Regions from separate parts of the Paenibacillus cisolokensis genome, predicted to be linked through region 3. Evidence: predicted binding sites of a transcription regulator. Region 3 holds the regulator's gene; each other region holds the start of a gene.
The links. The regulator Rex, encoded in region 3, represses fermentation and respiration genes when NADH is low (regulators of the CRP and FNR family bind a similar motif). The targets are predictions, from matches to a motif close to TTGTGAAATATTTCACAA.
Positions count from the first base shown of each region.

Region 1: the regulator Rex is predicted to act here: its motif matches at 3,807-3,824, upstream of ABEV74_RS04955 (DUF1641 domain-containing protein).
Region 2: the regulator Rex is predicted to act here: its motif matches at 5,924-5,941, upstream of nadA (quinolinate synthase NadA).

Region 1 is NZ_JBCNFP010000027.1:58,404-66,086, forward strand. It holds gene ABEV74_RS04935 (M55 family metallopeptidase) at 1-151, shown strand, start outside; gene def (peptide deformylase) at 240-764, opposite strand; gene ABEV74_RS04945 (M15 family metallopeptidase) at 954-1,883, opposite strand; gene ABEV74_RS04950 (NAD(P)/FAD-dependent oxidoreductase) at 2,087-3,265, opposite strand; gene ABEV74_RS04955 (DUF1641 domain-containing protein) at 3,305-3,736, opposite strand; gene ABEV74_RS04960 (FMN-dependent NADH-azoreductase) at 4,097-4,753, shown strand; cobalamin riboswitch at 5,012-5,217, shown strand; gene metE (5-methyltetrahydropteroyltriglutamate--homocysteine S-methyltransferase) at 5,359-7,656, shown strand.
Region 2 is NZ_JBCNFP010000010.1:10,487-18,169, forward strand. It holds gene ABEV74_RS01745 (peptidylprolyl isomerase) at 1-595, opposite strand, end outside; gene hslO (Hsp33 family molecular chaperone HslO) at 627-1,529, opposite strand; gene ABEV74_RS01755 (type III pantothenate kinase) at 1,609-2,376, opposite strand; gene nadC (carboxylating nicotinate-nucleotide diphosphorylase) at 2,373-3,269, opposite strand; gene nadB (L-aspartate oxidase) at 3,262-4,881, opposite strand; gene nadA (quinolinate synthase NadA) at 4,925-5,863, opposite strand; gene ftsH (ATP-dependent zinc metalloprotease FtsH) at 6,191-7,683, opposite strand, start outside.
Region 3 is NZ_JBCNFP010000156.1:15,318-23,000, reverse strand. It holds gene ABEV74_RS21365 (cell wall elongation regulator TseB-like domain-containing protein) at 1-96, opposite strand, end outside; gene ABEV74_RS21360 (amidohydrolase) at 129-1,427, opposite strand; gene ABEV74_RS21355 (redox-sensing transcriptional repressor Rex) at 1,408-2,064, opposite strand; gene dinG (ATP-dependent DNA helicase DinG) at 2,061-4,928, opposite strand; gene ABEV74_RS21345 (tetratricopeptide repeat protein) at 4,945-5,637, opposite strand; gene panD (aspartate 1-decarboxylase) at 5,775-6,158, opposite strand; gene panC (pantoate--beta-alanine ligase) at 6,143-7,042, opposite strand; gene panB (3-methyl-2-oxobutanoate hydroxymethyltransferase) at 7,039-7,683, opposite strand, start outside.

The DNA.
Region 1 (7,683 bases), on a different contig from region 3:
GCCGGGACCGTACGAACTGACGATCCGCTTCCTGCATACGGAGCAGGCGGATGCACGGCGATTCGACGGCGAACGGGCGGTGCGAACGGACGGCGTGACGGGCGTCTACCGCGGGGACGATCTGATCGAACTGCTCGCGATGGCGTTCTAGACTTATCCTGAATGCAAGTCGGGCATCTTCTCGCCGACGCTGCAGCGGAACGTTGGAGACCGGGTTTCCGGCTGCAAGTTGTCCCGATTCATCCGGGTGTTTGGGCATGGCTCAGTTTTAGCGCATGCAGCACGCTTATTTTATGCTGCGTTTGTTCGTGATACAAATAATCGCCGATGACGCGGTCGATGAACAGAATGCCGTTCAAATGATCGATCTCGTGCTGCATGCAGACCGCCTTATAGTCTTCGGCTTCCAGTATGTGCGGCTCTCCGTTCCGGTCGAATGTTCTGACCTTCACATACTTGGCACGTTCCACCAAGCCGGTATACCCGGGGAACGACAGGCACGCTTCCGGACCCGTTTGCGAGCCGCGCGCTTCGATAATTTCCGGATTGATCAGCTCGATCAATCCGTCTCCGCAGTCCATCACTACGATGCGCCGAAGAATGCCGATTTGCGGCGCGGCCAGGCCGGCCCGCCCTTCGGCCGCATACAAAGTATCGGCCATGTCGTCCAGCCATTTGAACAGTTTGGCATTGAATTCCGCCACAGGCTTCGCCGTTTTTCGAAGTATCGGTTCCCCGAAGGGCAGTATCGTTTTTTCCACCATAGCGGCGTTCACCTCGCTTCAGGTTATGCGCCCCGTTTTGGCCGGTCCGGTCACGATGGCAACCTGTTAACCGGATTTGAAGAGAGAACGTATAAAGAGGGGCAGGGAGGAGAAAAATAGAGAAAGATCCGATGATAGAATCGGTTAATGCAAGCGCATGTTTCCATGACGGGAACATGCGCTTGTCAGTTACTTTCCGGAAACCGGTACGGCCTGGTAATACTCTTCCAACGTAATGTTACGCTCGGCGATTTCTTTCGCGATCTCGATTCCGACATAGCGAATATGCCACGGCTCATATTTGTATCCGGTAATGTCCTCTTTCCCTTCCGGGTAACGGATAATAAAGCCGTATTCGGCCGCATGCTCCGCCAGCCATTCGGCCTCGGGCGTGCCGGCGAAACAATCCTGGGCCGCACAGCGGCCGTCGCTTCCGGAGACGTCGATCGACAAGCCGGTCTGGTGCTCGCTCGTTCCGGGCAACGCGCTGTACGTGCGTGCCTTCTCCTCGCCGTCCCGTTTGACATAGCTTTCGAACAGCTCTTTTTGCCGTTCGTACGAACGGTATCCGGACACGCCGGCAAGCTCGATGCCGTCTTCCTTCGCACCCGCGAACAATTTCTCCAGCGCTTCCGCGGCTTCTTTGCGAAGCTTGCGCTTGTCGACCTTCTCGCTGAAAATAAACGGAACGTCGGGATATACGAGGTCTTCCGGCTCGTAATTTTCCGGCAGCGTATACTGCTTGTTAATCAGTACGGCTAAGCTGTCCGGATTCGCAACCACCATCAAATCGCCGATTTTGCCCGCCGTCTCCTGAACCGGCCCTTCCCGTTCCGGCGGCGAGTTCGGCTTATCTACCGGCGGCTTCTCCGCGTCCGGCTTATCCGTACCGGGATGCTCCTGCGCCGCGTTCTCCCGCTCCGGCGGTTCCGGCGCCGCGTCCGCCGGCTTCGACGGTTCGTTCTCCGTCGTATCGTCGGCGTCTGCGGCCGGATCATTCGGCTGCGTCTGCTCCGATCCGACGTTATGGCTGCCGGAAAGTCCGGAGAGGAGGCTGCCGCACCCAGCGGACAACATGACCAAACTGGTGAACAAAAATAAAATAAGGCCTTTTTTCAACGCTCATCATTCTCCTTGTTCGACGTAGCCATACCAAAAGTGTAACATCATTCCGGGAGGAACACCATGCTGACAAGTATAGCATCCTGTTATTTCGATTTCATGCCGCAACAATTTCAAACTTGTTTCCGGCCGACAGCGAAAAAAGAAGGCGGAAAAAACCGGCCATAGCAGCCGGTTTTTCCCGCCTTCGCAGGACCGCTTTAATATACAAGCGAGAAGAGACCGTTAATATGGGACAAATAGCGGATATTGCTCGCTTCTTTCATCAGCGATGCCGGGAGGCCTTTCAGCTTCGTCTGGTTGCCGCCGATCGTGCCGATCGCGTCTTTGCGGCCGAGGCTCGCAAGGGTGCCGGAGAAGACCGGCTTGAAAGCTTTCAACGGACCGCCTTTATATGCGGCGAATACGTTGTAGCCGACCGTTTCGCCCATTTGCCACGCGATTTGCGCGCTGGGCGGATAAGGACGGCCTTCCGGACTCATGACGACAGCGCTGTCTCCGGCGAGGAATACGTCCGGATGCGAGGTCGACTGCAAATATTCGTTGACCGTTGCGCGTCCGCGAACCGTTTCGATGCCCGAATTGGCGACAACCGGGGAACCGGTTACGCCGCCGGTCCAGACGAGCGTGTTCGCTTCGATTTTCGTGCCGTCTTTCAGAATGACGTTGTTGCCTTGCACTTCCGTAACGGCGACCCCGGTCAAAATGCGGACGCCGCGTTTTTCCAGGCTCGTCTTGGCGCGTTCCACCAGATCCGGCGTAAATCCGGCCAAAATGGAAGGAGCCGCTTCGACGCAGTAGAGCGTAATATCGTTGAAATCGACGCCTTTTTTCTCGCACCAGGAAGGGAGCATGTCCGTCAGTTCGCCGATCAATTCAATGCCGGACAGGCCGCCGCCGCCGATGACGATCGTCGCGTCGGCTTTATTTTTCGACTGTGCGTATGCGTCGATGCGGGCTTCGACATGCGCGCGAATGCGGTTGGCGTCTTCGACCGATTTCAGGGTGAAGCTGTTTTCTTCGAGCCCCGGAATGCCGAAAAACGCCGTTTCGCTGCCCAGCGCGATAACGAGGGTATCGTAGCTGATCGAAGCGCCGTTCGCAAGCGACACTTGCTTCTGGTCCAGGGCGATCTTTTCGACCGTATTGATGCGGATATCGACATCTTTGCCGCGCAGCAGCTTCTCGAGCGGCAGCGCGACGTTGCCTTCGTTCAGGCCGCCGACGGCCAGACGGTGCAGTTCCGTCACAATTTGATGAAACGGAGTCTTGTTGACAAGGGTGATCTGTGCTTCTTCTGCTGAAAGATATTTGCGTGCGGTCAGCGCAGTCAGCAGCCCGCCATAGCCGCCGCCCAGTATTACAATGTGCTTTGACATGCTGATCCTCCTGTTCTGGATATCAAATACGGTACGGGATTAACGCTGCTTTTGACGTTCCGCCGACACATCCAGGAACGCCTGGATAAAGCGGAGCGTTTTTTGTACTTGCGGATCTTTCAACATTTTCAACAAGCCGAACAGTCCGATCGTCGCCGACTCCGTCTGCACGCGTTCGTTTGCCTCGATTGCCGCTGCGGCAACGCCTTTCACTTTCTCCTGAATCGGTTTGACGAATTCTCCGATTCCGCCTTTCAAATCTTCGATGAGGATGCGGTCCGTCGCCACCGACTGGGCAAAGTCGTACGCTTTCGTCAGCAGCGTGACCATCTCCGCCAGCTTGGGCAAATTTTCCACCAGCTCGGAGAGCGATCGTTGAACTTCGGGCTTCATCAACTGGTCGAGAATATCCGTCTCCACGCGGCCAGTCGAAGCTTCGTGTTCCACTTCTTGCGACAATGTTTCTGCCATGATGCAAAAAGCCTCCCTTGTCTGCGACATATTGTTGTGCCGGAACGGTAATGACTCCGCCTTCGAATAGATGTGAATAATTTCACAAAAAACGCAGGATTGGTACCGGTCCGAATTTATCTACCTTCATATTCTAGTCCTTTTGCCGGCGAACTGCAAAACTTTTTTTAAGTCTGGAAACAACTTTTTAACCGGAAACGGAAGGATAGGGGAAAAAAAGTCCGAATGCCGGTCCATTTTACTATAAAGAAGAAAGAGGTGGAGGAAACGGGTAAAACTTGTTGGCTAAAAGTTACTTGAATTATTATAGGGACTAAATTATAATGTGCAATGTGGCGTCCGAGCCCGAAGCGGTGTCACATGCATACAACTAGAGGAGGTTGCATACCCAACATGTCCAAGGTATTATTCGTCAAAGCAAATGACCGCCCTGCGGAACAATCGGTTAGCGTCCAAATGTACGAGACTTTTCTGAAAACGTATCGGGAAGCTCATCCGGACGATCAGATTACCGAACTCGATCTTTATAAATTGAATCTTCCGTACTACGGCAACACGGCCATTACGGCGCTTTACAAACGGAGCCAATCGCTCGAGTTGACTGCCGAGGAGCAGGAGATTGCGGATACAATCGATTTTTATCTGAATCAGTTTCTGGAATCCGACAAGGTCGTGATCGCGTTCCCGCTGTGGAATTATACGGTTCCGGCGCCGCTCGTCACGTATATCTCCTATTTGGCGCAAGCCGGCAAAACGTTCAAATATACCGCCGAAGGTCCGGTCGGACTGGCGGGCGACAAGAAAACCGTTCTGCTCAGCGCGCGCGGCGGCGACTATTCGAATGAATTGATGGCCGCCCATGAATCGGCCAGCCGCTTCGTCAACAGCGCGATCGGCTTGTGGGGTATCCGGCCCGAGGAAATTGTCATCGAAGGCCATAATCAATTCCCCGATCGGGCGCAGCAAATTATCGAAGATGGTTTGCGTCGGACGGCCGAAGCGGCAGCGCGATTCTGATCGCTGCGGGCTTGAGGCTCTTTCGGAATATGTTTCGTGTTCCGGAAGAGTCTTTTTTTTAAATGCGGAATGCTGCTCCATGGTGTATAGTAGCATCAGGATGGCAAAAGGCGCAGACGGACGACACGCGCGCAATATTATGGTGCGTCTGCATCCCCGCCATTATTCACAAAAAGTTCGAAAGTCCCGTTTATTTCACGAAAACGCTGGACAACCGGATTAAATGCATGTATTCTTAGATGTACACTTTGAATGAACAATTTCATAACGGGAACAGGTGCGTACCGCCGCCAATCAGGTGACCGGTATGCTTAAAAGGGAAGTTCGGTGCAAACCCGACGCGGTCCCGCCACTGTAACGGAAGAGTCGTCGCGAGACAGCCACTGGCTGGAGCTTTTAGCCGGGAAGGTCGCGATAGATGTTGACGCCGGAGCCAGGAGACCTGCCTGTTTCGACAACACTGCATGTACCTACGGGTGATAGGGAGGTGTTAGGCGATCGTCTGGAATGAGCCAGGCGTCTTTCCCTATACCTATTGACGGGGAAAGACGCCTTTTTTTCGTTGTGACAAGAGAGGCCGAACAGAGGAAGGATGGGAGAAACAGATGAAGACGGAACTGATCATCAGCAATTTGGGTTACCCGAGAATCGGGGAAAACCGCGAGTGGAAGAAAGCGCTCGAGTCGTTCTGGGCGGGCAAGCTTGAGGAAGAAGCGTTCCGGGCGGAAATGGACCGGATACAGCTCGAGCTGTTGAAGGTTCAGCAGGCGAAGGGCGTCGACCTGATCCCGGTAGGCGACTTTACGCTGTACGATCATATGCTCGATATGGCCGTCATGTTCGGCGTAGTGCCCGAACGATACCGGCACGAGGGGGGGCCTGTACCGCTTTCGGTCTATTTTGCGATGGCCAGGGGCAACGCGCAGGCGACGGCTTGCGAAATGACGAAATGGTTCAATACAAATTACCATTACATCGTGCCCGAAATCGGCGGCATCGTGCCGCGTCTGACCGTGAACAAACCGCTGGAAGCGTACCGTTTTGCCAAAAATCGCGCAGGCATCGAGGGCAAGCCTGTCGTCGTCGGTTTATTCACGTTTCTGAAGCTGTCCAAAGGCTTCGAGGCCGGACGTCTGGCGGAAAAAATCGAACAATTTCTCCCGGTGTACATTCAGATGCTGACCGAGCTGGAGCGGGAAGGCGTCCAATGGGTGCAAATCGACGAGCCGTACCTTGCGACGAACGTCACCGCAGACGAGTGGAAGCTTGTGGAGCATCTATATCGCCGCATTCGCGAGCAAACGGCCGGTCTTCGGATTATGCTGCAAACCTACTTTGAAGGTGTCGATAATTTTGAGAAAATCACGTCGCTTTCCGTCGACGGCATCGGTCTCGATTTTGTTCACGACGGCGGCAAAAACGCCAAAGCGCTCGAACAATTCGGATGGCCGGAAGATAAAGTGCTGGGCGCCGGCCTGATCGACGGCCGCAACATATGGCGGGCGGATCTCGATGCGAAGCTGGAGGCGATCCGGCGCATAGCGGCCGTTGTTCCGCTTGAGCGATTGATTCTCCAGCCGTCGTGCAGCTTGCTGCACGTTCCCGTCAGCACGAGAGCGGAGAGCGGGCTTGACCCCGTCGTGCGCGGAGCGCTCGCATTCGCCGAGGAGAAGCTGGACGAACTGCGCATTCTGCGCGCCGCAGTCCGGCAAGGCGAGCAGGCGGTGGAAGCCGAGCTTGCAGCTAGCCGCGAAGCGCTGAACGCATTCCGCCTTCTGCCGGAGCGAAACCGGGAGGACGTCGCCAGCGGTTTGCGTCAATTGGCGGATATCCCGGATTCCCGCAATCGGCCGTTCTCCGAACGGTTCGAGCTGCAGCGGAACAAATGGCAGCTTCCGCCGCTGCCGACGACGACGATCGGCAGCTTCCCGCAGACGCCGGAAGTGCGGCAGGCGCGGCTGAAGTGGCGGCGGGGCGAATGGAACGATGCGCAGTACGAAGCGTTTATGAAAGAGCAAATTGAGGCATGTATCCGGCTGCAGGAGAAAATCGGAATCGACGTGCTGGTTCACGGCGAATTCGAACGGACGGATATGGTCGAATATTTCGGCGAGAAGCTGGACGGCTTCGTCTTTACCCGGAACGGTTGGGTGCAATCGTACGGTTCGCGCTGCGTCAAGCCGCCGGTTATTTACGCCGACGTCGCATTCGTACAGCCGATGACGGTGAAGGAAAGCGTATATGCGCAGTCGCTGACGGATCGTCCGGTGAAAGGCATGCTGACGGGGCCGATTACGATATTGAACTGGTCGTTCGTACGCGACGATCTGAGCCGCGAGCAGGTGGCGAACCAGATCGCCTTGGCGCTCCGGCAAGAAGTGCTCGCGCTGGAGAAAGCCGGCATCGAGATGATCCAGGTCGACGAGCCGGCTTTGCGCGAAGGCTTGCCGCTCAAGCAGGAGGATCAGGACGCCTATCTGCAATGGGCCGTCAAAGCGTTCCGCCTCGCTACGTCGGGGGTAAAGGATACGACGCAAATTCATACGCATATGTGCTATTGCGAGTTCCACGATATGATTGACGCCATCCGTTCTCTCGATGCCGACGTCATCTCGATCGAATCGTCGAGAAGCCACGGCGAGCTCATCTCCAGCTTCGAACAGCACGATTACGACCACGGCATCGGCCTCGGCGTTTACGACATCCACAGCCCGCGCGTGCCTAGCGTCGAAGAGATGTCCGACATGATCGACCGCGCGCTCCGGGTGCTTCGTCCCGAATTGTTCTGGATTAACCCGGACTGCGGGTTGAAAACGCGCGGCCTGGCCGAAACGGTTCCGGCGCTGCGCAATATGGTTCAAGCGGCTCAAGCGGCAAGAGCCCAACATTTCCAACGCGCGTAAATCGTAAATCCAGGCGAATTGCAAACA
Region 2 (7,683 bases), on a different contig from region 3:
GCAGATCCAATACGCGTTCCGCCTCATCGTACGTATCGGTCACAATCCAGGCCAGCCGGTATTGCGTCGTCCCCTGAAACTGCTGGCCATATTCGCGAAGATAGTCGTCGATCTCTTTATCCGTCACGGAAATCGTACGGGTGGCGATCTTCTCCAGCAACAGCCGGTAGCGCGCATCCTTCCATACGTCCTCTTCGGTCAAGCCGAGCTGGTCCTTCATCGCATCGTAGAAAGCTTCTTCGCTCCCGTAGCCGAGCACGCGCAGCATAAGCTCGCCTTCAATCTCTTCATCCCGCACCGTAATGCCGTATTTGGCCGCTTCCAGATCGATGGCCCGGCGTATCATCATCGTTCGCAGCACGGTGTCCCCGTACTGGCGGATCAATTCGGATACCCACTCGTCCTCCGTTATGACGCCGGAGCCGACCCGGGCGACAACGCTGCCGTCCGTCTGCTCGCGGCCGTCCGGCGACTCTTCTTCATCCGTCGGCGCACCCGCCTCTTCGCTCGGGTAAGCCGGAACGGTTCGGCTGATAACGAAAGCCGACAACGCAATCAGGCATATCGCCTGAAACACAACAATGCTCTTCAGCAAGCCCGCTCTCCTCATCTGTTCCGGGCCTCCGTTATGTGCCGTTCTTCGCCTTGACCCGGTGCAGCAGCGCTTCCAGCTGCGGTTTGTCAAACGAATAGGCCTCATTGCAGAAGTGGCAGACGACCTCGGCCTTCCCTTCCTCTTCGGCCAACGATCGGAGTTCTTCCTCCCCCATGCTGATTAACGTCCGTTCGACCCGATCCCGGCTGCACTTGCATTGAAAACGAAGCTCCATCGTATCGTGAATTAGCAAATCGTCGCCGACGGCAAAACGCAATATTTCTTCCGGCGTCTCGCCCTGATCGAGCAGCGACGTCACGGGCGGCATCGCGCCGATGGCCCGTTCCAGCTTGTCGAGCTCCGCATCGGTCAGACCCGGGAGGATCTGAATGATGAACCCTCCGGCATGAAGGACGGAGCCGTCCGTATCGACCAGCACGCCAAGACCGACTGCCGAAGGCGTCTGCTCCGATACGGCAAAATAATAAGTGAAGTCTTCCCCGAGCTCGCCGGAAATGATCGGCACGCTGCCCCGGTACGGCTCCTTCAGCCCCAGATCCTTGATAATATGAAGATGTCCGTTTCGGCCGACGGCCCCTGCCACGTCAAGCTTACCCTGCGAATTGCTGGCCAGATGGACGGAGGGATGATCGACATATCCGCGCACTTCGCCCTTCGCGTTGGCATCGACGACGATTTGCCCGAGCGGTCCTTCCCCTTTGATTTGCACCGTAAGCTTCTCGTCGCCTTTCAGCATGGCGCCCATCATCGCGGCGGCCGTCGCCGCCCGTCCGAGTGCGGCCGTCGCTGTCGGAAGCGTGCCGTGACGCCGGCGCATCTCGTCTACAAGCCGTGTAGTCCGGGCCGCGAAGACACGAATGCTGCCCCCCCACGCCGTTCCCCGGACCAAAATATCCTGTAACGGCTCATTCATTATTAATCCCTCCGTTTTCTACCCGATTTATTTATGAACAATGTCTGCGGTGTACCAATAGATGATCCCTGGCAAAGCTTTAGTCCCGGTTTCGCTCGTAAATGAGACGCAACCCATCCAGGGTAAGAAGCGGATCGATCTCCTCGATCGTCTCCGATTCGGAAGCGATCAGCTCGGCCAACCCGCCCGTCGCGACCACTTTGGGCCGAACGCCGAACTCCGCCCGGATGCGCCGGACGATGCCGTCGACTTGTCCGGCATATCCGAATATAATGCCGGCCTGCATCGATGTTACCGGATTCCGGCCGATCACGCTGCGCGGCTTGGCCAGCTCGATACGGGGAAGCTTGGCGGCGCGCTGGTATAGCGCTTCGGTCGAAATCTGGATGCCCGGAACGATGGCCCCGCCCAAATAATCGCCATGCTCGTCGATGAAATCGAACGTCGTCGCCGTTCCGAAATCGACGATAATGAGCGGCGTGCCGTATTTCTCGATACCTGCGACAGAATTGACGATCCGGTCCGCCCCGACCTCGCGCGGGTTTTCGTAACGGATATTCAATCCGGTCTTCATCCCCGGTCCGACGACAAGCGGCGTCCTTCGCAAATATTTCAGGCACAGCTGCTCCAACGTGCGCATCAGCGGCGGCACAACGGACGAAATGACGACCCCTTCGATCCGGTCCATCGGCAAATTTGCATATTGAAACAGGTTGTGAATGGTGATGCCGTATTCGTCCACCGTCGCGGCCCGATTCGTACTGAGACGCCAGTGATGGAGCAGCTCCTTCTTCTTATATATACCAAGCACAATATTGGTATTTCCGACATCGATAACCAAAATCATGACGGGTTCCCGCCCTTCTTTGCATTCAAATCGAGGCTGATATCGAGGGAATCGAACGAATACGTAAGCCCCCCGACGGAAATGACGTCGACGCCGCATTCCGCAATCGCGCGCACCGTATCCAGACGGACGCCGCCGGACGCTTCCGTAATCACATGGGGAGACCGGCTCTTAATGCGAAGAACGGCTTCCCTCATTCGATCGTACGGCATGTTGTCGAGCATAATAATGTCGGCGCCGCATTCGAGCGCTTCGTCCACTTGCTCAAGCGACTCGGTCTCGACTTCGATTTTCATCGTATGCGGAATGCGCGCCCGAGCCGCCTCCACCGCTTGCCGGATGCCGCCGGCGGCCTTGATATGGTTGTCCTTGATCATGACGGCGTCGTACAGGCCGAACCGGTGATTGGCCCCTCCGCCGACACGTACGGCATATTTCTCCAACAACCGGTGGCCCGGGGTCGTCTTGCGCGTATCGACAAGGCGGACCGGCAGCCCCTCCAGCGCCTCGACAAAACGTCTTGTCTTGGTCGCGATGCCGGACATCCGCTGCATCAGATTGAGCGCCAGACGCTCGCCCGTCAAGAGGCTGTGCGTACTGCCTTCCACTTCGGCCAGCACGTCGCCCTTCGTTACCCGCTGGCCGTCCTGCATCAGCGGCCGGAAGCGCAATCCGGGATCGACGACTTCGAATACGAGACGGGCGGCCGGCAATCCGGCCACAACCCCGTCCTCCTTCACATGAATAACCGCCTTGGACTGGCTGCCTCCCGGAATTGTGACAGCGGTCGTAATGTCCCCGCTGCCGACGTCCTCCGCCAGCCAGCGGCGGATTTGCTCCTTCAACGCTTCATTATACCCTTCGAACTCATAGGAGAATCCGTTATCAATCATCGTCAATCCGCTCCCCCGTCAAACCTTGCAGCCGGTGCAGCACCGTATGCTTGCGCCAGCGCTCATCGTCCCTCTCCGGGAAATCCTCGCGATAATGCGCGCCCCGGCTCTCCTCGCGGGCCAAGGCCGCTTGCGTCGTCAACAGCGCGCAAATAAGAAGATTGGCAAACTCGAATTCTTCCCGCCTCGTCAATACCGACTCGAATATCGGCAGTTGGCGCTTCAGCTCTTCCAGCCCTTTGGCGAGTCCCTTCGCATCGCGCCGCAAACCGACATAGCGAACCATCACCTTCTGCAGCTTGAGACGCCGCTCGACGACCGCTTGCATCGGTACGCCGCCGCGACTCCGCTCTTCCCGGATATCCGGGATCGGCAATCCTTCGACGGGGGGCAGTTCGTTAATTCGCTCGACGATGCGGCGGCCAAATACAATCGCTTCCGACAGCGAATTGCTGGCCAGACGGTTCGCTCCATGAACGCCGGTCGAAGACACTTCCCCGCAAGCGAACAATCGGCGAATATTGGTTTCCCCGTGCAAATCGGTTTTGACCCCGCCCATCATATAATGCGCAGCCGGAGCTACCGGAATCCAGTCGGTTGTCAGATCCAGACCGTAGTTGAGGCAAAAATCGTAAATGTTCGGAAACCGGTGCTTCACCATATCAGCCGGCTCATGCGTGATGTCCAAATAAACGAATGTCGACTTCGTCGCTTCCATCTCGCTCACGATCGCCCTTGCCACGACGTCGCGCGGTGCCAGCTCCAGCAGAGGATGATAGCGTTCCATGAAGCGCTCGCCTTTAATATTGCGCAGTATCGCACCTTCGCCGCGCACCGCTTCGGAAATTAGGAAACGGGGAGCGCCGGGATAACAGAGCGAGGTCGGATGAAATTGAATAAATTCCATGTCCTGAATATAGGCGCCCGCGCGATAAGCCATCGCGATACCGTCGCCTGTGGCGACATCGGGATTCGTCGTATAACGGTACAGCTGGCCGGTTCCGCCGGAGCACAGAACGACAGCCTTGCCTCGCACGAACAGCCGCTTTCCGTCAGGCTTCTGCACGAGCGCGCCGCAGCATTCGCCGTCCTCGGTTATCAAGTCGATGACAAAATGATCGTCCCAGATCTCAATTGCCGGATTGCCGACGGCTTTCTCCGACAGCGCCCGCACGATCTCGTAACCGGTGGCGTCTCCGTTCGCATGCAAAATGCGGCGTTGACTATGCGCGCCTTCCTTCGTCAGCGCGAATTCGCCGTTTTCCTGATCGAAATGGGTGCCCATCCGGATAAGGTCCCGCACCCCTTCCGGCCCTTCGTGAACGAGCACATCGACCGCATCTTGCGAGCATAGTCCGACCCCTGCCACAAGCGTATCCTGGCGATGGTATTCGGGCGAATCGTCGTCGGAAATGACGGCGGCAATGCCGCCCTGGGCGTAACGCGTATTGCTGTCCATTAACGATTTCTTCGTAATAACCAGAACCGAATTACTTTCGCTCGCCTTGATGGCGGTAAAAAGGCCGGCAATGCCGGCCCCTATGACGATAACATCTTTCTCCACGACAGGGAGCTGCTGGAGCGATAGGTTAACGAGATATCTTGGAATCATGGCAACTATAGCCTCCCGGGCAATACATCAGAACGGCGCGCGGTCATTTGACCTGCAGCATGCGCTCCAGCGACAAGCGGGCCTTGTCGGCGACATGCGGCGGCACGTAAACTTGCGGCTGCATCGTCTCCAGACATTTGACCAGCTTCTTCAGATTGTTGACTTTCATGTTCGGACAAACCAAATATTTGGTGGCAAAATGGAACGTTTTATCCGGACTGTCCATACGCAGTTGGTACCCCGTGCCGTCTTCCGTTCCGACGATAAATTCCTTATGATCGGATTCTCTGCAATATTTAATGATTGCGGTCGTACTGCCGACGAAGTCTCCAAGCGCCACGACTTCCGGACGGCACTCCGGATGAACGACGAACTGGGCGTTCGGATACTTCGCTTTCATCTCCTCGACATCCTTCACCGTCAGCATGTCGTGCGTGTTGCAGTATCCTTCCCAGATGATCATCTTCTTGTCCGTTTGCTGCTGGACGTAATGACCGAGATTTTTGTCCGGAACCCAGATTACTTCGTCGCTTTCCACCGAGTTGACCACCTTCACCGCGTTCGCTGACGTACAGCAAATGTCGGTCTCCGCTTTCACCTCGGCGGACGAGTTGATATATGTTACAACCGTCGCATTCGGGTGCTGTGCTTTCAGCTTGCGAAGGCCATCGACGTTCACCATATCCGCCATCGGGCAGCCCGCCCGCTCGTCGGGAATGAGAACGGTCTTATTGGGAGCCAGAATTTTAGCGCTCTCGCCCATAAAATGAACACCGCAAAACACGATGACATCGGCATCGGTCTGCGCGGCCTTCTGGGCAAGCAAAAACGAGTCGCCTCGGAAATCCGCCACTTCCTGAATTTCATCCCGCTGATAATAGTGGGCCAGAATAATCGCGTTGCGCTCTTTCTTCAATTCCATAAGCCGATCGCGCAGCTGGCGGTTCTGCTCCGCCTTGCGCTCCAGCGCCAATGCTTCCATGATTGACATCTCCTCTTCGGATCTGACTGGCTTTGGCCTCGCATAATGCCCCCTGCGACTTTGTGAACTTATGCACAAGCTTGCGGGAAAACGTACACTACCGAGTCCCCTGTATGCCATTTCATTTAATTATCATTAAATTTACACAAGGTATTTATCCATGTCAATGAGAAAAACCACCGGTCCGTTCCGGGCAAAATGGCCATTGCGCCGGATTAGACGCCATACCATGGCCGCACGTTCATTCCGGTTTTTTTATTGCCAAAAAATAAAAAAACGAGGCTCCGGAAACGGAGCCTCTAATAATGCAGCCATATGATGGAAGCTTTACGATTCGCGATTGCCGGAATCGTCGTTGCCGCTCTTCTTGTCATCGGTCGGCGGAGCCGCCGTTTCGCCCGGTTCGCGCGTCTGAATGCGAACCCTGACATTGCCGAGCGTGTCGACAGTCGGTTCGGCCGACGATTCTTTCGACGCTTCGGTCTGCTCCGGCGATTCGCCCGGCTCGCCGTCAAGCGACCCGGTCTCGATCAGCCGCTTGATCTGCTCGATATCGAGCGTCTCTTCCTTAAGCAGCGTCTGGGCAATCAGATGCACTTCCTTGCTCTTCTCGGAAAGCAGTTTCTTCGCCCGCTCGTAGCATTCGTTGATGATGCGCTGCATCTCCTGGTCGATCTCGTAGGCGATGGCATCCGAATAGTTCTGCTCATGTCCGAAATCGCGGCCGAGGAATACCTGGCCCTGCGAATTGCCGAATTGCATCGGACCGAGCTTCTCGCTCATGCCGTATTCCATAATCATGCTGCGCACGATGCTGGTGGCCTGTTTGAAGTCGCTGTAAGCGCCGGTGCCGATCTCGCCGATGAACAGTTCCTCCGAAACCCGTCCGCCAAGCAGCCCTGTCACTTTGTCGAGCAGTTCCTGCTTCGTGACCAGCATCCGGTCTTCCTTCGGCAGCATAATGACGTATCCGCCGGCGCGGCCGCGCGGGATAATCGTCACTTTATGCACCATGTCGGCATGCTCCAGGAAATAGCCGACGATCGTATGACCCGCTTCGTGATAAGCGACGATCCGTTTCTCGCGGTCGCTGATGACGCGGCTTTTCTTCTCCGTACCGACAATGACGCGGTCGATCGCTTCGTCCACCTCGACCATGGCAATCTCCTTCTTGTTGCGTCTTGCGGCAAGAAGCGCCGCTTCGTTAAGCAGATTCTCCAGATCGGCCCCGGTAAAGCCTGTCGTACGCTTGGCGATGACATCGAGCTTGACGTCCTTGCTCAGCGGTTTGTTGCGGGCGTGCACTTTCAGCACCGCTTCGCGGCCTTTCACGTCCGGCCGGTCGACCGTAATTTGACGGTCGAAACGTCCGGGACGCAGAAGCGCCGGGTCGAGAATATCCGGCCGGTTCGTCGCCGCGACGATAATAATGCCTTCGTTGGCACCGAAGCCGTCCATTTCGACAAGCAGCTGGTTCAGCGTTTGCTCCCGCTCGTCGTGACCGCCGCCAAGTCCGGCGCCGCGCTGGCGGCCGACGGCGTCGATCTCGTCGATAAAGATAATACAAGGCGCGTTTTTCTTCGCATTTTCGAACAGGTCGCGTACCCTGGAGGCACCGACGCCGACGAACATCTCCACGAAGTCCGAACCGGAAATGCTGAAGAACGGAACGCCGGCTTCACCTGCCACGGCACGGGCCAGCAACGTTTTACCGGTACCCGGAGGCCCGACGAGCAGCACGCCTTTCGGAATGCGGGCGCCGACTGCCGCAAATTTGCGCGGATCTTTCAGAAACTCGACGACTTCGACAAGCTCCTGCT
Region 3 (7,683 bases):
GACCGGCTGCTGGATAACCCGGTAATATTGGTGGATGGCGATGACGGCGAGCAGCAACGCCGCAGCGGCAACGGCCGCCCAACGCCGCGGCGTCATGATCGGGGGCGCTTTTTTGCGTTGCGCCCGCATCAGCCGTTAATGAGACGCTCGAACGACTGTTGAGCGTCGCGGCGTATTTTCTCCTCGTCAAGCAGCGTGCACACGCCGCCTTTCACCACTTGGCGGCCGTCGATCCATACGTGGCGGACGTCGCGGCCGTTCGCCGCGTAGACGAGATGGGATACGAGATCGGAATGCGGATAGAAATGGGCCTGCTCCGTATCCAGCGCAATAAAGTCGGCCTTCATGCCGGCCTTGAGCACCCCGAGATCGTCCCGCCAGAGCGCCCGCGCGCCGTATACCGTCGCCAGACGGAGCGCTTCGATCGCCGGCACGGCCGTCGGGTCGCCCGATACGCCTTTATGGATGAGCGCCGCAAGCCGCATTTCGTCGAACAGATCGAGATTGTTGTTGCTTGCCGCCCCGTCCGTCCCAAGCGAAACCTTGACGCCAGCCCGAAGCATATCGGGAACCCGCGCGACGCCGCTTGCCAGCTTCAAATTGCTGGCCGGATTGTGGGATACCGATACGCCGCGTTCGGCCAGAAGCGCAATCTCTTCGTCAGTTAGATGAACGGCATGCGCGACGAGCGCTTGGCGCGAGAAGAAGCCGAGACGGTCCAGATGCTCGACCGGCCGGGCACCGTAATCACGGACGTTCTGCTCCACCTCCGCAATCGTCTCCGACATATGCGTATGGAGCGGCACGTTCAGATCGTGGGCGGCCTGCACGAACTGTTCGATATACGCCGGAGGACAAGTATACGGCGCGTGCGGGGCCATCATCGCCGTAATCCGGCCGTCCGCCTTGCCGTGCCAATCCCGGACGAAACGGATCGCCTCCTGCAGCTTCGACCGGCGCTCCTCTTCCGGCCCGAGACCGATAACGCCGCGCATCAGAGTGCCGCGAATGCCGGACTGCTCGACCACCTCCGCGACAACCTCCATCCGGTCGTACATATCGACGAACAGCGTCGTGCCGGATTTGAGCATTTCGACGATGGCCAGCGCAGCTCCCGTTTTCACGTCTCGTGCCTCGTATTTCGCTTCCATCGGCCACATCTTTTCCTGCAGCCACACTTGCAGCACTTGATCGTCGGAATAGCCGCGAAGCAGCGTCATCGACGCATGGCCGTGCGTGTTGATCATCCCGGGCATGAAGACGAGTCCTTGACCGCTTACTTTCTCCGCATCCGGCGACACGCCGGCAGGCGCTTCCGGACCGATATAGGCAATCCGGTCTCCTACTACATGCATATACCCGCGCACGACCGGATGCTCCTCATCCATCGTGACAAAAATTCCGTTCTCAATCAGCCATTCCTTCATCGGTTTCGTCCCTTTCTTTATCCAAATAATAGGCCAGGCTTAACAGTTGGGTCGTAAAATCGGCATGATGAATCCGAACCTCGTCGGGCGCCTTTAAAATGACCGGGGCGAAATTGAGAATGGCTTCAATGCCGGCCTCGATAAACCGGTCTGCAACATTTTGCGCTTCGACAGCCGGCACCGTAATGATGCCGACGCGGATGTCGAGCCTGCCGACCGTTTCCTTCAGTTCCTCCATCGGCTGAACGGTCAGGCCGTTGATTTTCATCCCGACTTTGCCCGGATGGGCGTCGAAAACGGCCGTAATTTTCATATTGTCCTCGACGTAGGTATTGTAATTGCACAGGGCATGTCCCAGATTGCCGGCACCGACAAGAGCGACGTGCAGCGGCTTGTCGAGCTTCAGGATTTGGCGTATTTTCTCGATCAGATACGATACGTCATAACCGATGCCCTTGCGTCCGAATTCGCCGAAATAGGCCAGATCCTTGCGGATTTGCGCCGGATTAAGGTCCAGCTTCTGTCCGAGCTCCTGCGACGAGACGGTCTGGACATCACGCTTGGACAGCTCCGTCAGAACGTTGAGGTATACCGGCAGCCGTTTGACGACCGCTTCCGATATTTTCGACTGCTTCATGCTTCCGCCTCCTTCCGATGGCCGCCTGCCAGCCATTCGCGCATCCTGGGAATCATTTTATCGAGATGCATATGCTCGATTTTCGGTCCCGGCAGCGAATACAGAAAATGTTTGCCGTAATACGTCTCAATCACTCGCGTGTCATAGATCAGCACGACGCCGCGGTCCTGCGCCGTTCTGACCAGACGGCCGAAGCCTTGCTTGAATCGGATGACCGCTTGCGGGACGGACAGCTTCATGAACGGATTCTGCTTCTGCTCCTGCAGCATTTCCGACTTGGCTTCGATGAGCGGATGATTCGGCGGCTGAAAAGGCAGCCGTACAATCGCCAGACAAGTGAGCGCTTCGCCGGGAATGTCTACTCCTTCCCAGAAGCTGCTCGTGCCGAGCAGCACCGAAGCAGGCTGCTGCACGAACCGCCTCGTCAGCTTGCTGCGGTTGCCGCCGTCCACACCCTGTCCCAGCACCTGAATGCCGCTGTCCGACAGCTCTTCCTTGAGCTTGTCGTAAGTGTGCCTGAGCATACGGTACGACGTAAACAGGACGAGCATCCGTCCGTTCGTTTCGCGGGCCGCCTCCGCAAGCGACGAAGCCAGCATCGAGACAAACCGTTCGTCGCCGTTCGCGCCCTTCAGAACGGGAAAATTGCGCGGAATGATGACGAGCGCCTGCTCGCGATAATTGAACGGAGAAGGCAGCTGCACCGTCTTGAGGCGGCCCTGCTCCTCCTGCCCCGACAACCCGATCTGTTCGCAAACGTATTGAAACGACTTCTGAACCGACAACGTGGCGCTTGTCAGAACGACGCTCTTCTTCCGGTTGAAGAAATATTCGCGAAGCTCGCCGCTTACATCGGCAGGCACGGCGAACAGATGAACCGATCGGCCGGGGCGGCCGGACGTTCCCGTTTCGATCCAGTAAACGGTGTCGGCCTTGTCCGCCTTAATGAACGTGCGCAAATCGTCCCGGGCTCTGGAAATATCTTTGACGCAGCCGTTCAAATCGGTCACGAGCGCCTGCATCGCATGGTCGTCCGACCGTTCCTTGATCTCCGACAACGTCTTGTCCAGCTTGCGGACGGCCGGCTGAAGCGCGGCGTAAACGTTCGCTTCGACGCCCGCGATCGTTTCCCAATCCCCAGGCATGCGATCTCTCCGCAGACGGTACACCGTCTGCGCGTTATCCTGGCTGTCGCCGCCTTTGCCCGCTACGCCATGCAGCAGCTCAAACAGCTTGTCCCAATGCTCTCTCGCTTCGGCGAGCGCCGGAATGAGCTCGTCGATCGTTTCCCGCCACGCTTGCGCGAATTCGTCGTCTTCGCCTGTCAGCTTGACGCGCAGCGCCATCAGAAGACCTTGACGAGCGTCTTTGACGAGCCGGGTAAGCGGCTGCACGAGCGAATAATAGGAAAGCTGCAGCCCGAGATGCTTGCCCGCCACTTCTTCCAGATGATGCGCCTCGTCGACGATCAGATGGTCATAGGCCGGCAGCAGCCGATGCTCGGCGCGTATATCGGTGAACAGCATCGAATGATTCGTAATAATGACGTCGGCCAGGCCCGCTTCATGCTTGGCCCGGTGGTAGAAGCAGCGCCTGAACCACGGGCAGGCGCGGTTCAGACAGGAGTCGGCGTCGCTTGCCACGGTGCTCCAAAACTCGGCTCCCTTGCTTCCGAGATTCAACTCCTCCTGATCGCCCGTTTCCGTCTCCCCGAGCCATGTCACCATTTGCGATGCGGTCAGCGCGTCGTCGATCGGCGAAGCGAAATCGCGGCTGTTGACTTTGGCTTCGAATTTGCGCAAGCATAAGTAATTGCCTCTGCCTTTAAATATCGCGGCTTTAAAAGGGAACGGAAGCAGTTCCTGCAGCAGCGGGATGTCGCGCTGGCGAAGCTGCTCCTGAAGATTAATGGTATGCGTGCTGACGACTATCTTTTTCTCCTGGCGGATACCATAATAAAGAGCAGGAATTAAATAGCCGAGCGACTTGCCTGTTCCGGTCCCGGCCTCGATCAGCAAATGGCTGTCGTTCTCCAGCGCCTCATGCACTTCCCGGAACATCTGGTCCTGCGCCTCGCGTTCCTCATAGCGGTCGAACAGATCGCGGAAGCGCGATTTGACGCCGCTCAAATATTGCTCGTACGATACGTTCTCGAGCGGCGATTCTTCCATTTCGGCCCGCGGCGGCAACTCATCGGTCCAGTCGCCGGCTTTGAGCGCGAATTGGTTATAATAGGCGTAGGCGTCCGGATCGACGGAAGTTTGGGTTTGCTTCCAATCCAAAACTTGACGGACGAACCAGCCCAAATCGTCATACTCCGGAATAATACCGGCGAACCGTTGAAGCGTCAAGAGCGGCAGCTCCCGCATTTTGCGAACGCAAGCCGCGAACAGTTCCGCCGTCGCCATGGCGTCGCTGTCGGCCTGGTGCTGGCGGTCATGCCTTATGCCGAACAGCTCCGTTACCGAACCGAGCTGATATGTGCCGAGCGACGGATATAAAATGCGCAGCAACTCAATCGTATCCAGCCTTCGTCCGACGAACGGCCCGTATCCGCACCGGTCGAGCGCCGTATTCAAAAAAGAGGCGTCAAACCCGACATTGTGCGCGACGAGCACCGTGTCGCCGATAAGCCGGACGACTGCCATCATCACTTCATCGAGCTCGGGCGCATTTTCGACAGTGCGGTCGTCAATTCCCGTCAATCGGGTAATGAACGGCGGAATGCCGCCGTTCGGACGGACGAAGGAGCTGTACGTATCGATAACGGCCAGCTCCTCGTCAAGCACCACGATCCCGACTTGTATAATATCATCATCGGGCTGATGACCCGTCGTTTCCAAATCCAACACAGCAAATTTCATCCGGTTCCCGATCCTCTCACATACAACTAAGCTCGGCGCTCCCGAAATACAAAGCCATGTGGCCGCGCTTTTCCTTGCATGATTTCAAATTATTCAGCGGGTCCGCAAAGCCGGGGTCGGTTTCATGGGCTTTGCGAAAATAATATTCCGCTTGTTCCAACTGCAGATGAACGGCCTGGATGCAGCCGAGCGCATTGTATCCGAGAGCCTGCAGACGGGGATGGTCGGTCAATGCGACCAGCAGTTGAAAATGCTTCTGTGCTTCGTCCCACTGCTGCAAATGCATGAACGACATCGCCAAAAACAGACGCGACAGGTTGCATTCCGGCGCCTTGGCGACAGCCGTTTGAAAAGCGTCCGCCGCCTGCTCGAACATCAACAGCTTGAAATAGCCTTGTCCTTTGGTCAAGTATAAGGCAGATTCGGATAATGCCTCCGCGTCGGCCGGCTCGCCGCCGGTTCCCTTCGCCTGCTTGCCGGCAGAAGCTTTCGCCGGTTGATCCGGCTGCTGCGTTCCGCCGGCCATTTCGTAAAATGCCGACATTTTTTCTTCAAATCCCAGCCATTGTTCGATCAGGGAGTCGCTTACGGTGCGCAGCTGATCGATCTGCTCGTTCAGGCGCAGCCGCTCTTCATCGGAAACATGGGGATAAGTCGTCAAAATTTCATCAAGCAGTTCATTCATGACCGCAAACATTTGGCGAAACATAAGCCGCATCCCACCTTCGCTTCGAATGAGAAAGTGTTACGCTCATTCTGCGTCGATGGGGTGCTTTTCATACCCCATGCCAGCCGTTACATAAGGCTGCAATTACGCAGCAGCCTTCAGTCAGCATAATCCTTTCGTTACAAAATAGTGGCGTGCTTCTCCTCCGCCATCGTCGCGACCGGACGGTTATGCGAATCCAGTACGATTACTTTCGGCGCGTACGCCTTCGCTTCCTCCTCGGTCATTAAACCGTAAGAAATGATGATAACCTGGTCTCCAGGCTGTACGAGCCGGGCTGCCGCCCCGTTAAGGCAGATGACGCCCGATCCCCGCTCTCCCGGAATAACGTACGTTTCCAGTCTTGCGCCATTGTAATTGTTGACGATTTGGACCTTTTCATTCGGCCAAATATCGGCCAGTTCCATCAATTCTTCGTCGATCGTAATACTTCCGACATAATTGAGATTGGCTTCGGTTACCGTCGCCCGGTGAAGCTTCGATTTCATCATGGTGCGGAACATGCTTGAGTCACCTCCTGCAGATTCAGCAGACGGTTGTCAATGAGACGCGTGCTGCCGAATTTGACGGCCAACGCCAAAATCAGTTCCCCGGAAATTTCGGCCAGCGGCGTATCGGCGCCGGGCTGTTCCAGTTCGGGATACGTCAATACTTCCACGTAATCGATGACGGCCAGCGGCGCCGTCCGGATATGCGATTTGACCCGCTCTTCCAGAATGGGAGCGGTCATGCCGGGCTCCGCGCTCCACCTCTGTGCGTGTTCGAGCGCCTGCGACAGCACGACGGCCTGGCGCCGCTCTTCGGGAGACAGGTACACGTTGCGCGAGCTGAGCGCAAGGCCGTCGGGCTCCCGAACGGTCTCCACCGGGACGATGTCGACCGGAAAATTCAAATCTTCGACCATCGTCCGGATGACCGCGATTTGCTGAGCGTCCTTCATACCGAAGTATGCCCGATCCGGCCCGACGATGTGCAGCAGTTTGCTGACAACTGTCGCCACCCCGTCGAAGTGTCCCGGACGCGAGGCGCCGCACAAGCGTTCGGTTACGCCGCTGACCGATACGATCGTGCGCTGCCGCTTCGGATACATCTCCTCAACGGTTGGAAGAAATACGAGATTGGCGCCGCATTCGGCGGCGAGCTTCAGATCGCGGTCCTCGTCTCGCGGGTAACGTTCCAGATCTTCGTTCGGGCCGAATTGCAGCGGATTGACGAAAATGCTGATCACCGTAAAATCGCATTCCGCGACGGAACGGCGCAGCAAAGCGGCATGCCCTTCATGCAAATATCCCATCGTCGGAACGAATCCGACGGACGCGCCGGGATGCTCGCGCCGGAAGGCGGCGATCCGCTCCCTTACGTCGGCAATGCTTCTGCTAATGTTCATGGCGTCTTCCTCCCGTCTTGCCCGCCGTACAACGACATCGCCTCATCCTTGCTTTGCGCCGCCGTCGCAGCTTCGAATGCGTGGCGCTGTTCGGGAAATGCGCGTTGTTTGACATCGCCGACATAGCGGCCGATCGCGTCGCGAATCGTCGTGCCGATATCGGCATACGTTTTTACGAACCGTTTCTCGCGGTAAGGCGAAGCGTATTGCAGCAAATCATGGAAGACGAGCACCTGACCGTCGCAATGGCGCCCGGCGCCGATCCCGATTGTCGGAATAGACAATCGGTTCGTAATTTTCTCGGCAATCGGTTCGGTGACGAGCTCCAGCACGATAGCGAATGCGCCCGCGCTTTCGAGCGCAAGCGCGTCCGCGAGCAGACGCTCCGCTTCCTGTTCCAGCTTGCCCTGCACTTTGTAGCCGCCGATCTGATGAACCGATTGCGGCGTCAGGCCGATATGGCCCATAACGGGAATACCCGCGCGCACGCAGGCCGCCACTTCGTCGGCGATTTCCCGGCCGCCTTCCATCTTGACCGCATGCGCCCCGCCTTCCTGCATAAGTCGCGCGGCGCTGCGAAGCGCCGTCTCGACGCCGACACGGCTGGTCATAAACGGCATATCGGCGACGATAAACGTGCC